Regions from separate parts of the Acinetobacter shaoyimingii genome, predicted to be linked through region 2. Evidence: predicted binding sites of a transcription regulator. Region 2 holds the regulator's gene; the other holds the start of a gene.

Region 1 (6,900 bases), 1.1 Mb from region 2:
CCGATTCAGCATAAGACAACTTCGCCGCTTTTGGTTGTTTGTTGGCAATACGCACACGTACTTTTTCATATTCAGCACGGGTCTCTGCAACAAACTTCGGTTTCATCTCAGGGGAAAGTAAAGTCGTTGCAACACCCACCGCACGTGAAGCATCGGCAACATAAATCACGGCATCATTTGAATATTGCGGATCAATCTTTACGGCTGTATGCGCTTTCGATGTCGTTGCACCACCAATCATGAGTGGAATGTTAAAGCCTTTACGTTGCATTTCTTTGGCAACAAAAACCATTTCATCCAAAGATGGTGTGATCAAACCAGACAAACCAATGATATCGACTTTTTCATCAATCGCAGTTTGTAAAATTTTCTCCGCAGGCACCATCACACCAAGGTCAACAATGTCATAACCATTACAACCTAAAACCACGCCGACAATGTTTTTACCAATGTCATGTACGTCGCCTTTTACGGTTGCCATTAAGACTTTACCTTTAGACTGTCCCGCAGTTTTTTCCGCTTCAATGTACGGGTTCAGCCAAGCCACAGCCTGTTTCATCACACGTGCAGATTTGACCACCTGTGGTAAGAACATTTTGCCTGAACCAAACAAGTCACCGACCACGTTCATTCCATCCATCAGTGGACCTTCAATCACATCGAGTGGACGTTTTGATTTAAGGCGTGCTTCTTCGGTATCTTCATCAATAAAGGTTGTGATGCCTTTAACCAAAGCATATTCAAGGCGTTTTTCAACAGACTCGTTACGCCATTCAAGATTTTCAACGGCTTTCTGTGCACCTGCTTGACCACGATATTGCTCAGCAACTTCAAGCAATTTTTCAGTGGCATCTTGACCGCTTTCACCTTGGTTTTGGTTCAAGACCACATCTTCAACCGCAGCTTTAAGCTCGCTTGGAATATCATCGTAAATCGCCATTTGACCAGCATTCACAATACCCATGGTCATGCCTTGTTTGATGGCATGGTAAAGGAATACCGAGTGAATCGCTTCACGCACAGGTTCATTACCACGGAATGAGAACGATACGTTGGATACACCACCAGAAATCATGGCATGCGGTAAGTTTTGCTTAATCCAACCTGTCGCTTCAATAAAGTCCACAGCATAGTTGTTGTGTTCTTCAATACCCGTAGCGACTGCAAATACGTTCGGGTCAAAGATAATATCTTCAGCAGGGAAGCCGACTTCATTGACCAAAATATCATACGAACGTTTACAGATTTCACGCTTACGTGCGGCGGTATCTGCCTGACCATCTTCATCAAAAGCCATGACGATGACCGCTGCACCATATTGACGGCACAGACGTGCACGTTCAACAAACTCGTCATAACCTTCTTTTAAAGAAATCGAGTTAACGACTGGCTTACCTTGTACACATTTCAAGCCCGCTTCAATGATTTCCCATTTAGATGAGTCAATCATGATGGGCACACGTGAAATATCAGGTTCAGATGCCACCAGATTCAAAAAGTGCACCATCGCACCTTGCGAATCGAGCATGCCTTCATCCATGTTGATGTCGATGATTTGTGCACCTGCCTCAACTTGTTGTTGAGCAACGTCTAAGGCTTCGGCATAGTTTTCTTCACGGATTAAACGAAGGAATTTTTTTGAACCTGTCACGTTGGTACGTTCACCAACGTTTACAAACAAAGAATCCTTGGTGATATTAAATGGCTCTAAACCACTTAAACGGCATGCAGGTTCAATGTCTGGAATTTGACGAGGTTTAATGTCTTTTACAGCATTGTAAATGGCACGAATATGATCTGGTGTGGTACCACAGCAACCACCGGTGATGTTGATCAAACCACTTTCTGCAAATTCTTTTAAAAATGCCGCTGTTTGTTCAGGCGTTTCATCATAACCACCGAAAGCATTCGGTAAACCAGCGTTTGGATGCGCTGAAACAAAAGTATTTGCAACGTCTGATACGGTTTTTACGTGTGGACGCATGGCATCTGCACCCAAGGCACAGTTAAAACCAATCGACAATAAATCTGCATGACGTACTGAGTTCCAGAACGCTTCTGCGGTTTGACCTGTCAGCGTACGACCAGAAGCATCGGTAATAGTGCCTGAAATCATCAAGGGCAATTCATAACCAATTTCTTTGAACACTTCTTTGACTGCAAAGATCGCTGCTTTACAGTTCAATGTATCAAACACAGTTTCAATGAGCAGAATATCTGCACCGCCTTCAATAAGGGCATGTGTAGCTTCGATATAATTGACTTTCAGTTCATCAAAAGTGATGTTACGAAAAGCTGGGTCGTTCACGTTTGGAGAGATCGAGCACGTGCGTGATGTTGGCCCGAGCACACCCGCGACAAAACGTGGTTTTTCAGGCGTTGAATACTTTTCACAAGCCGCTTTGGCTATACGTGCTGCTTCACGGTTAATCTCAGGAACAAGATCTTCCATGTGATAGTCAGACATTGAAACACGTGTGCCGTTAAAGCTGTTGGTTTCAATAATATCTGCACCTGCGTCCAAATACGCTTCATGAATGCCTTGGATAATCTGTGGTTGCGTGAGCACCAACAGGTCATTATTGCCTTTTAAGTCAGAAGCCCAGTCGGCAAAACGCTCACCACGATAATCAGCTTCTTCTAATTTGTGGCGTTGGATCATGGTACCCATTGCGCCATCAATAATTAAGATGCGTTCGGAGAGAAGCTGTTTCAGGGTGGTAAGCGTCGACATATATAACCCAATCACGACAAAATCTAAAAATGGGCAATATTATACCAGAAATTGCTGAAACGATGGGGCTTAAGCAAGCCAACTTAAGTTTTAATCCTTAATTTTGAATGTGCTAATTTAAATTTGTGGTTTCAGTCGGGAAACGGATATTGATCTATGCAGTCAGTTGAGTGATGAATGAAAAAGCATAACAGCTCAATAAATATTAAATATAAATAAACTAAATCTCGATCAGCTTGAATGTCCTTAGAAACACTTTAAAATCCTGAATAAGATTGAAAAATAAAGTAATATTCATGCTGTTACTTTGTTTGATTAAATATTCATCAATTTGTCATAATTCTGATTCAATATGACAGAGTCCGACTTTTTTCAGTGATCAATATGGCTTTGTTGCAATATTTATTACAAAAAACGCTGACTAAATTTTGTTAAATTGAATTTTAGGAATTATATGTAAGATTATGATATATAAATTATTTTTTTAGATAAACTGACCCAGCTCATTGATCCTTATGTATAAAGCTACATTTGTTGCTTTATAAGAGAGCGCTTTGTCATATAATTGTAATAATTTAATTGAACAATAAGGGGATATTCCCATCCTCTTTTTCTGTCTGCATGAATTCTAATCAAACTCCAGTTTCAGATTCAGCACAATCGTCAACAGTTGAAAAGTCGACGAATGTTCATGTGCCGACGCCGAAATTTTTCGTTCCAGTGTTTCTTACGCTGATCATTTCTACATTAATTTATATTGGTTTTCAGTTGACTACGGATTTAGCTCATATTCCTGCGCTAAGTTTTTATTCAATGATTTTGCTCGCTACGGCACTGCTCATTGCTTTAGGCTTTGAATTTGTCAATGGTTTCCATGACACAGCCAACGCTGTTGCAACGGTGATTTATACCAATGCACTCTCTGCACCAGTAGCAGTGATGTGGGCAGGTTTTTGTAATTTCTTGGGCGTAATGGTGGCCAGTGGTGCTGTTGCTTATGGGATTATTGCGTTACTGCCTGTAGAACTGATCATGAACGTCGGCTCAGGTGCAGGTTTTGCCATGGTCTTTGCCATGTTGATTGCTGCTATCTTATGGAACTTAGGAACTTGGTTCCTTGGTATTCCTGCTTCTAGTTCACATACCTTAATCGGTTCGATTTTAGGTGTGGGGATCATGAACTATATTTTACATTCAGGTACGGGTGCATCTGGTGTAGATATGGAGCAAGTTCTAAAAGTGGGTAAAGCACTTTTATTTTCACCATTGATTGGTTTTGCTTTTGCAGCTGTGCTGTTTTTATTGGTTAAAAAAGTGTTCAAAAAACAATTGGAACTTTTTCAACCACCTGAAGGCAATAAGCCACCACCACCACTGATTCGTGCGATTTTGATTTTCACTTGTACAGGTGTAAGTTTTGCACATGGGTCAAATGATGGACAAAAAGGGATGGGGCTGATCATGTTGATTTTGATTGGTACTGTTCCTTTAGCCTATTCATTAAATAAAGAATTAGATCAACAACATCTACAGTCATTTGGTCAGTTATCTGCACAAACTGCTGCAGTGATTTATCCTGAGCACGCAGATATTCCAGATGAGCATGCGCGTGAAGTCATCACAAAATACATTCAGACTAAAGAAATTACTCCTGAAGTCGTACCTGCCTTAGCAAGTTTAACCGATCATTTAGGTGATAAAGTAGGTACATATAACAGCATTAAAGAAGTCCCTGAAGCAATGGTTTCTGAACTTCGAAATGATATGTATTTGAGTACTACAGCGTATAAACGTTTAGATAAAGCTGAAGCTTTGCCTGTAATGTCTGAAGCGCAAACCCAGACCGTGAAAGAATACCGTAATCATTTAGATTCTTTCTTACAGTACATCCCGACTTGGGTCAAAGTTGCAACAGCTTTGGCCTTAGGTTTAGGCACTATGGTGGGGTGGAAACGTATTGTGGTGACAGTCGGTGAGCGTATTGGTAAGGAACACATGACTTATGGTCAGGGGATGTCTGCTGAGTTAGTGGCAATGTCCACGATTGCAGCTGCAGATGGTTTTGGTATGCCAGTTTCAACAACGCATGTACTTAACTCTGCGGTAGCAGGGACCATGGTAGCCAATAAGTCTGGTCTAAATTTCCAGATGGTCAAAACGATTCTTTCTGCTTGGATCTTTACCCTTCCAGCAACGATCTGCTTGTCTGGTGGCTTGTTCTGGTTACTTCTCAAAGTTTTCTAATTGAAAAAGTTTTCTCATTCAAGATGCATAAAAAAAGCGCTGTTCAAACAGCGCTTTTTTTATCTGATGGTTTTTTGGTGAAGCCTAGCACTATAGGAAGGGCTGATTGTCCCAAAACAGCAGAAACTAAATTATTTCTTAAAGAATCCCAAGACTTTCTTTACAGGCAGTTTTTCGTCAATAAAACCATACAGTGCAGCAAAAGGTAGGGCAGTACGAGCTAAATAAGGCACACGCCATAAACCACCATGATTAGCACCTTCCATCATTAATTCTAAAGGATGATCCATCTTACGTTCAGGGTTGGATAGAGATTCAGAATGACGTAAATCATGCACCCACAGTGCAGCCATAATCGCGTTGGTGGTTTCAGGACTAAATGCTTCGACATCAAACAAGCTCGCCCCGTTAAAAGCTGCTTTCAATAATGGATTTTTAGTCACTGAATGCGTGGTGGTGGAGGGGGCAATATTAATAATCACACGTTGCCCTTGATGTCTTGCCAAAGTCGCACGCCATTGTTGTAAACGCTTCGCTAACGCATAGTTTGGACCTTGTTCAACCACCAAACAATCGGCTATACCATATTGCTTACCATTGTCAGACTGGATCAACTGATGGGAATTTTCTTGAAAGAAATGATTTTGAGTAATGGTTGAAATGCCTTTACTGAAAATCTGATGACCTTTAGATCGATGTTTAAATTTCTCCGATGAGCCCTCAATGACTTCTTTCGGTACAGCATAGACATCGGTCGGGGTGCACATATACATTAAACTCGAATCTGGTTTTTTCTGACTCACGTAATGCATAATGGTATCCATGGCCATAGAGACACGGACATGCTTTTCACCATCCAAATAAGCAATTGCAGCCAAATCGAGTTGCTGTTTATTCTGAATCAGCCATTGTGCAATTTCAGGAGTTTGAGTGAGTAAGTTCGCACCGAGTTTTTCTTTTAATACCTCAAATGGTGTTTGCTCATCGAGTACTTCTACGCTAGGCGCATAGAGCGTTGCATTGCCATTTTTGACGGTATTTAAAATTTTGTCCCAAACACGCGTATTGGGTAAATCCAAGGCCACAATATTGGCTTTCCACTGGCTCAACCAAGTCAGAGGTCCTGCTTCAGATGCAGCACCAAACAACACCATGGTGCGATCAGATAAATCAAACCATTCAGGATGTGCTTCTACTGTTCTTAAAGCTTGGGCATGGCTTGGTTCAATGATACCTGTGTCTTCCCAAATTTGAATTTGTTCAAGAAGCGCTGCCCCTTGTAAGTTTTTGCCTTGGTATGGCACAGACCATTCTGGTGTTTTCTGCTGATTTTCACCTCGAATCGTGACTGTATGTAGACTCTGGGCAGAGAGCGTCATGATGTCTTTAAGTGCATGACGCTGTCCATCACGATAAAATTCAAACACATTCGCTGCACTTTCAAGTCCAGCTTTGGCGATTTCAATCGGATTTTGAGTCGTCTTAATGCCATTTTCAACCAAAGCTTTAAAATAAATTGGGTAGTTTTTACGCCAATTTTTTTCATTCATGACTTTTGATGAAGATGTCTGATCAACAGGCGACAACGCATCGGCAATAATTTGCTGGCCAGTTTTTGATGAGCTGGCTTTACCAGTATGCGTTTGAATAGGGAATTGAAGACCATCTAAAGAATTTGACATGCAAAATGTCTCGGCAGTTTCGTATATAAATGTACAGTTGTATACATTATCTCCGCAAACTTTGATTTTCAGATGACATAAATTACCAATATTGTTTATTTTTGGTTGAATTTAATGTGACATTTTCGCTGAATTTAGGGTAACTCTCGTCTAAAAACTAAATGATTAATTACAAAACAGTCAATTAAACGATACATAGAGTGATGTAAATCACAAAAATTGCATCTATGCTGAATATTA
Region 2 (6,900 bases):
TATTCAAGCTCAGCGTATTGTACCGCAGCAACAATTAAGTCGTGTGGTGGGGAAAGTTGCTGCTAGTGAAAATCCAATTGTTAAAAATATTGTGATTCAAGCATTTAAAGCACAGTACGGTATTGATATGTCGATTGCTGAGCAATCAGATGCACTCAAATTTAAATCATTTAATGAGTTTTTTACGCGTTCTTTAAAAGAAGGCGTACGCCAAATTGACCAAAATGAAAGCAGTATTGTGTCTCCTGCGGACGGTGCGATTTCGCAAATCGGTCATATTGATGAAGGTGATATTTTCCAAGCCAAGGGTCAAAGTTTTTCTGTAGATAAATTGATTGGTGATCCACAACTTGCAGCACCGTTTAAAAATGGTGAATTTGCAACGGTGTATTTATCACCTAAAGATTACCACCGTGTGCATATGCCATTTGCAGGTACATTGACGGAAACCTTGTATATTCCAGGTGAGTTGTTCTCGGTCAATCAAACCACTGCTGAAAATATTCCAGGTTTATTTGCACGTAATGAACGTATGGTCTGCTTATTCGATACTGAAATTGGTCGTATGGCGGTGGTATTGGTGGGTGCGATGATCGTAGCAGGCATCGAAACTGTAGCCACGGGTAAAGTTAAACCAACGGGTCGTTTGGAATTGAATCATCATCAACTTGATTTAGAAAAGGGTGATGAATTGGGTCGTTTTTATTTAGGTTCTACCGCTGTGGTTTTATTTGAACCGAATAAAATCAATTGGGATGTACAATTTAAAGCAAACTCAACGGTTGTGATGGGCGAAGCTTTAGGACATACGATTTAAAACGGATCTGCAACTCATACTTACTTTAAAACAGAATCTCTATAAAAAAAGCGCCAATGGCGCTTTTTTTAGATATCTATGATCACTGCATCCGATAAAGTCGTTCTTTTGGAAACACTGCAATAAACGTTGAACCTTGATTTTCTTTAGATTCAATTTCTAAATAACCGCCATGTTGCATGAGCACATGTTTAACAATTGCTAAACCTAAACCTGTACCACCTGTCGCACGACTTCGTGCACTATCGACACGATAAAACCGTTCCGTCAAACGAGGTAAATGTTTGGGATCAATCCCAATGCCCGTATCTTCTACAGAAAAATAACCATGTTCGCCATCATCATGCCAGCCAATGGTAATGGTTCCCCCTTTAGGGGTGTATTTGATGGCATTGGTAATCAAGTTGCTGAAGGCGCTGGCAAGTTCCATATCTGAACCAATGAGATCACAATGACTGTCGATATCTAAATTTAAGGTATGACCATAATCGGTATTATAGGCTTGTGCATCATCAAACAAGTGATTCATTAAACTTGGCATTTCAATAATTTGATTCTTGGCAATTTGCTTGTCATTTTCTAAACGAGATAAAAGCAACAGATCATTAACCAAGGCATTCATACGTCGGGTTTGCGACTGCATTTGATCAAATGCACGTTTCCAACGAGGATTGATGTCTTCCTGATCTTTAAAGGTTTCGATATAACCACTGAGTACCGTGAGTGGAGTGCGTAATTCGTGGGAAATATTGTCGACAAAGTCGGAACGCATTTGTTCTAGGTTTTGCATACGGGTAATGTCATGCGCTACCAATAAGCGACTTTCATTGCCAAAGCGAGTGAGCTTAATTTGTGCGTATTTATTTTCATCTGTGGCTAACTTAATCTTGATGCCATCTGGTGCTTGATCAGTATGATTAAAATATTCAACGAAATCAGGTTGGCGAATAATCGTCAAAATATTACGACCACGGTCTTGTGCTTGAATACCAAATAAATGTTCGGCTGCTGGGTTCCACCATTCAATTTGTTGGATATCATCGGTCAAAATCACCGCTTCAGATAAAGCGACAAGAGAAGATTGCGTACGATCAATCAACGCCACCATTTCAGCTTGAACGATTCGTTCTTGGCGCTGAGCACGATAAACATTAAATAATAATGCACCCCAAATGCCATTTAAGTTTGGGGGGACGTCATAAGGTCGATTGGAAATCCAATCATTGACCAAATACAGTGATCGAAGTTGCAACCCAAAAAAGAAAGCAATTGCGATAAAAACACAAGGCCAAAAAAAACCAATCCCTAAGCCAATGAATCCACCAATGACCACTAAAAATGCCAGTAGTCGTAAATCTTGTTTGGCAAAGGTCCACAAACTGCTATAGCGAAATTTTTGATGCTCGTTTGCAAGTTGTGGAACGGGATAAGGTTCGTACATATAAATTTAGTGACCCAAAATCAATCAATCAGTTCTACTTTATCAGCATTGCACTAAAACTTTAAAATTTTTAAACCTTTAGGGAGCGATATCAACCCAATGCCACATCGGCACGAGTCGAGAAGCGGTAACCTGTACCACGTACAGTTTGTACATAGCGATCTGCTCCATAAGGTTCAAGCACTTTACGTAAACGACGAATATGTACATCAATGGTTCGGTCTTCAATATAGACATTACCACCCCAAACTTGGTCAAGCAGTTGAGCGCGAGTGTAGGCACGTTCAGGATGTGTCATAAAGAAAGCGAGTAGACGGTACTCAGTTGGTCCCATATCCAATATGGTGTTGTTAAAGCTAACACGCTGACTGACAGGATCAAGCATCAAACCATTGGCATCAATAGTTTTTTCGCCACTTAAGGCATTTGCGCGACGTAAAACTGCTTTAATTCGAGAAACCAATTCACGAGTGGAAAAAGGTTTGGTCATGTAGTCGTCGGCACCCGCATCTAGACCTTGAACTTTATGATCTTCTTCGCCACGTGCAGTCAACATAATGACGGGAATCTCAGACAGGGATTCATCCCGTTTTAAACGGCGACAAAAATCGACACCGCTGACACCGCCAGGGAGCATCCAATCTAATAAAATAAGAGAAGGGCGTTGATCGACCACCATTTGATGGGCTTGCTTCGCATCTTCAGCTTCCAGACATTGAAAACCTGCCATATCTAATGAAGTATGGATCATCTCGCGAATTGGAAGTTCGTCATCGACGATTAATATGTAGTCATCTTTCACAACGCAATATCCTATGATGAACGGTGAACCGTTTTTTATTTATGACAGGCTTATTACAAAGATTAATTATGACAGTATCATTGCAAAAAATGTACTTATGCATGTTTTCGCAATGATTTGTGACAAAAAGATGAAAAGACAAGATCAATCATCCATTCTTTTTTTGAGTTTTCAAATCAAATCAGAATGTTAGATAATCTACTTATCTATTATCACTTTGACATTTTTTCAAGCAATGCAAGGAATACCACGCGACAGGATTGCACCACTTCATCTAATGGAAGTTTAAAGCCACCCATCACCCAACGAACAGCAATTTGTGTGACATATCCATTCAGCCCCGTTGCGATGAGTGAAATTTGTTGTTCAGTCAAATGGGTATGCGGCATCATCAGTGTAACAAAGGCATGAATGATCCGATCAAAACGTGCCATAGTTTCTCTGATGGTGGCATGGTTATGAAGCTCTTGCACCAGCATGGCATCAATGTAAATAATACGTGCAGTTCGCGGATCATCTTGCAGTAGTGAAAAGAAAGCATGCAGTCCTGCATCAATCATTTTGAGTGGATCAGGTGAGGCCTGCATAATGGCCTGCATTAAAGTTTGTTGTAAGTTTTCAATCAGCTGTAAGAAAATGGTTTGAAACAAGTTTTCACTTTTCTTAAAGGACTCATAAAAATAACGTTCAGTCAGCTTTGCTTCATTACAAATATCTTTGACCGTAACCGAAAAGAAACCGTGTGTCCCATAAGCCTGAATACCTGCTTCGATCAATTTTTCACGACGAGCCTGTTTGCGTTCAGACAAGGACATTCCTTTGAACTGGCGCTCTTTGCTGGCTTTTTTTATTGAATCTCGTTCTGTTTCTAGATTATTTGATATTTGTTGATTCATAGTTAAAAAACTGTCGTTCATTGCATGCATTTTTCATCATATTAACAATAAACGCTAAGGAAACCTATGTTGTCAAGATTTGCCTATGACAAAACTGCTCAATCTAATCGATTTTAGTGTTATTGACAATAATCATTGTCAAACTTATAGTGGTCAATGTAACGCACATTGGCAATCATTTCGTGCATAAAATGAATAGGAACAACAATGAAAAATTTTAAAAATAAAGTCGCAGCGATTACAGGTGCTGGCTCAGGTATTGGTCAACAATTGGCTGTTTTGTTGGCGAAACAAGGATGTCATTTATCTCTTAGTGATGTGAACGAAAAAGGTTTGGCTGAAACTGTAGAGTTGATTAAAGATCATAGTATTCGTGTGACCACTAAAAAAGTCGATGTAGCCAAACTTGAAGAAGTAAAAGCATGGGCCGCTGAAACTGTGCAAAATCATGGTTCAGTCAATATGATTTTTAACAACGCTGGTGTTGCTTTGGGCTCAACGGTTGAAGGCGCTTCATATGAAGAGCTTGAGTGGATTGTCAATATCAACTTTTGGGGTGTGGTGTATGGTACCAAAGAATTTTTACCATACATTAAAAAAACAGGTGATGGTCATATTATCAATATTTCAAGTTTGTTTGGTCTAACCGCACAACCGACTCAGTCTGCTTATAATGCAACCAAGTTTGCAGTACGTGGGTTTACAGAATCTTTACGCCAAGAATTGGACATCGAAAATTCAGGTGTAAGTGCGCTTTGTGTACACCCAGGTGGAATTCGTACCAACATCGCCAATGCTGCGAAAATGAATGACAGTTTAAAAAGTTTAGGTATGAATCCTGAGAAGTCTGCAAAAACATTTAATAAATTATTGCGTTGCCCACCTGAAGAAGCAGCACGTCAAATTTTAGAGTCAGTACAAAAAGACCGCCGTCGTTTATTGATTGGTAACGATGCTAAAGTGATTGATTTAATGCAACGTGTCCTGCCGACGGGATATCAAAAAGTGACTGCATTTGCCACCAAATTAACCAAACGATTTGAATAATCTATTGTGATCCATAAGCCCGCATTTTGCGGGTTTTTTTATGTGAAAATTTGACTCAAATAGGGATGTATTAGAGTAGTTGTATATTCTAAAAAAAGAAATAAAAATAAAAAAACAAGCTGATTTGAAATAAGCAAGTGTTGATATTTCAACACCAAACACGTCTGAAAACCAACAGATTTTATCGGAATAAAAAAATATTTATTATAAAAATCATGATGTTATATGGTTGGCACGCTTGTTGCGAAATAACTGTGACGAAAATATTAAAAATATAGGAATTTCCATGACAAGTTTACAAGATTTAGCTGCTAAACAATCTCGATCTGCTCAGGTGAAAGCAGGTTTAGATTATCCTGTGATTGACACCGATATTCACACCAATGAATTTAGTCCTTTGCTCGAGGATTATATTGCTCAATATGGTGGTGCGAAGGTCGTCGATACATTCCGTGAGCATTTACAACAGAATGGTTTAAATGTGCTTGCTGCGGAATGGTATAAAGCAACGCCACAAGAGCGTCTGGATAAACGTTTATTCCGTCCGCCATTTTGGGCACTGCCTGCACAGAATAGCTATGACTTAGCGACAGTTTCTTTGCCATCATTGTTAAATGAGCGCCTTGAGGAATTAGGCACAGATTATGCCGTGCTCTATCCAAATGTGTCGTTATTTCCCATTAATTCTGCCAACGAAGACTTGCGCCGTTCTTTGACACGTGCGGTGAATCATTACCATGCAGATATTTATCGTCCTTATGCAGATCGTTTAACCCCTGTGGCTGCAATCCCACTGCATACCCCAGAAGAAGGGATTGAAGAATTGGAATATGCAGTAAATACCTTGGGTCTAAAAACGGCGTTAATTCCAGGTGCTGTACGCCGTCCAGTGAAAGCCATTGCCGACAAATATCCAGACGATCAAGAATTGCGTCGTTATGCATATTGGTTAGATTTCTTTGGCATCGACAGTGAATACGACTACGACCCATTTTGGAAAAAGAGTATTGAGCTCGGGATTAATCTATCGACCCATTCGGGCAGTCAAAGTTGGGTAGCCCGTAATTCTCCATCGAACTACATGTTCAATCATATTAACCATTTTGCCGATGCGTCAGAAGCCTTAGCCAAAGCCTTGTTCTTTGGTGGTGTGACTGAACGGTTCCCACAGTTACGTATCGCACTTTTAGAAGCAGGTGCTGCATGGGGTGCAAATGTATTAACGCATCTGGTCGATCGTTTTGAAAAGCGTGGCAATGACAATGTTCAGCAATACAACCCAGCCAATATTGATCGTCAATTGATTATCGATTTGTATCGTCAACATGGGCAAGAGCTGTTCCGTGGACGTGAATATTCAGACGATCAAATTATTGAAAGTGTCTTTGGAGTGGCCTCTGCATTCCGTTTCCGTGAGCAAAAACCTGAACATATTAATGATTTTGCCTTAGCTAAAATTCAAAACATTGACGACATTTATGATCGTTGGGTGCCAAATTTCTATTTTGGTAATGAGGCAGATGACCGAACCATTGTGGGAGCATTGAATCCTAAGGGCAATCCTTTTGGTAAAAAAGTACATGCGCTTTATTCTTCAGATTCAGGTCATTGGGATGTTCCAGAACTGACTGAGCCTTTAGCGGAGTCTTATGATCTGGTTCGTGAAGGTGCGATTACTGAAGAAGATTTTAAAGCATTGGTCTTTGACAATCCTTACCGTTTCTACACTGCGAACAAACCTGATTTCTTTGCAGGTACACAAGTCGAGCAGAAGTTAAAAAAATTAAAAGCTGCTTAATTTAATCATTTCCCCCTAAACACATTTTCCCCATGCTCATTTTCATGGGGTAGGGGGAACTTTACGTTTTTGGGACGATTTTGAAGTGAAATTGAATAT

What was found. The regulator PhoB, encoded in region 2, activates phosphate uptake and scavenging genes when phosphate is short. The targets are predictions, from matches to a motif close to TGTCATNAANCTGTCATAA.
Region 1: a site for PhoB is predicted at 3,056-3,074, ahead of G8E00_RS04445 (inorganic phosphate transporter). Genes of this name have one in related genera too.

The regions. Positions count from the first base shown of each region.
Region 1 covers NZ_CP049801.1:976,367-983,266, forward strand. The annotation lists gene metH (methionine synthase) at 1-2,734, opposite strand, end outside; gene G8E00_RS04445 (inorganic phosphate transporter) at 3,356-4,978, shown strand; gene G8E00_RS04450 (hypothetical protein) at 5,110-6,660, opposite strand.
Region 2 covers NZ_CP049801.1:3,428,706-3,435,605, reverse strand. The annotation lists gene asd (archaetidylserine decarboxylase) at 1-817, shown strand, start outside; gene phoR (phosphate regulon sensor histidine kinase PhoR) at 900-2,258, opposite strand; gene phoB (phosphate regulon transcriptional regulator PhoB) at 2,350-3,060, opposite strand; gene G8E00_RS15625 (TetR/AcrR family transcriptional regulator) at 3,273-3,956, opposite strand; gene G8E00_RS15620 (SDR family NAD(P)-dependent oxidoreductase) at 4,164-5,003, shown strand; gene G8E00_RS15615 (amidohydrolase family protein) at 5,290-6,801, shown strand; gene G8E00_RS15610 (porin family protein) at 6,899-6,900, shown strand, end outside.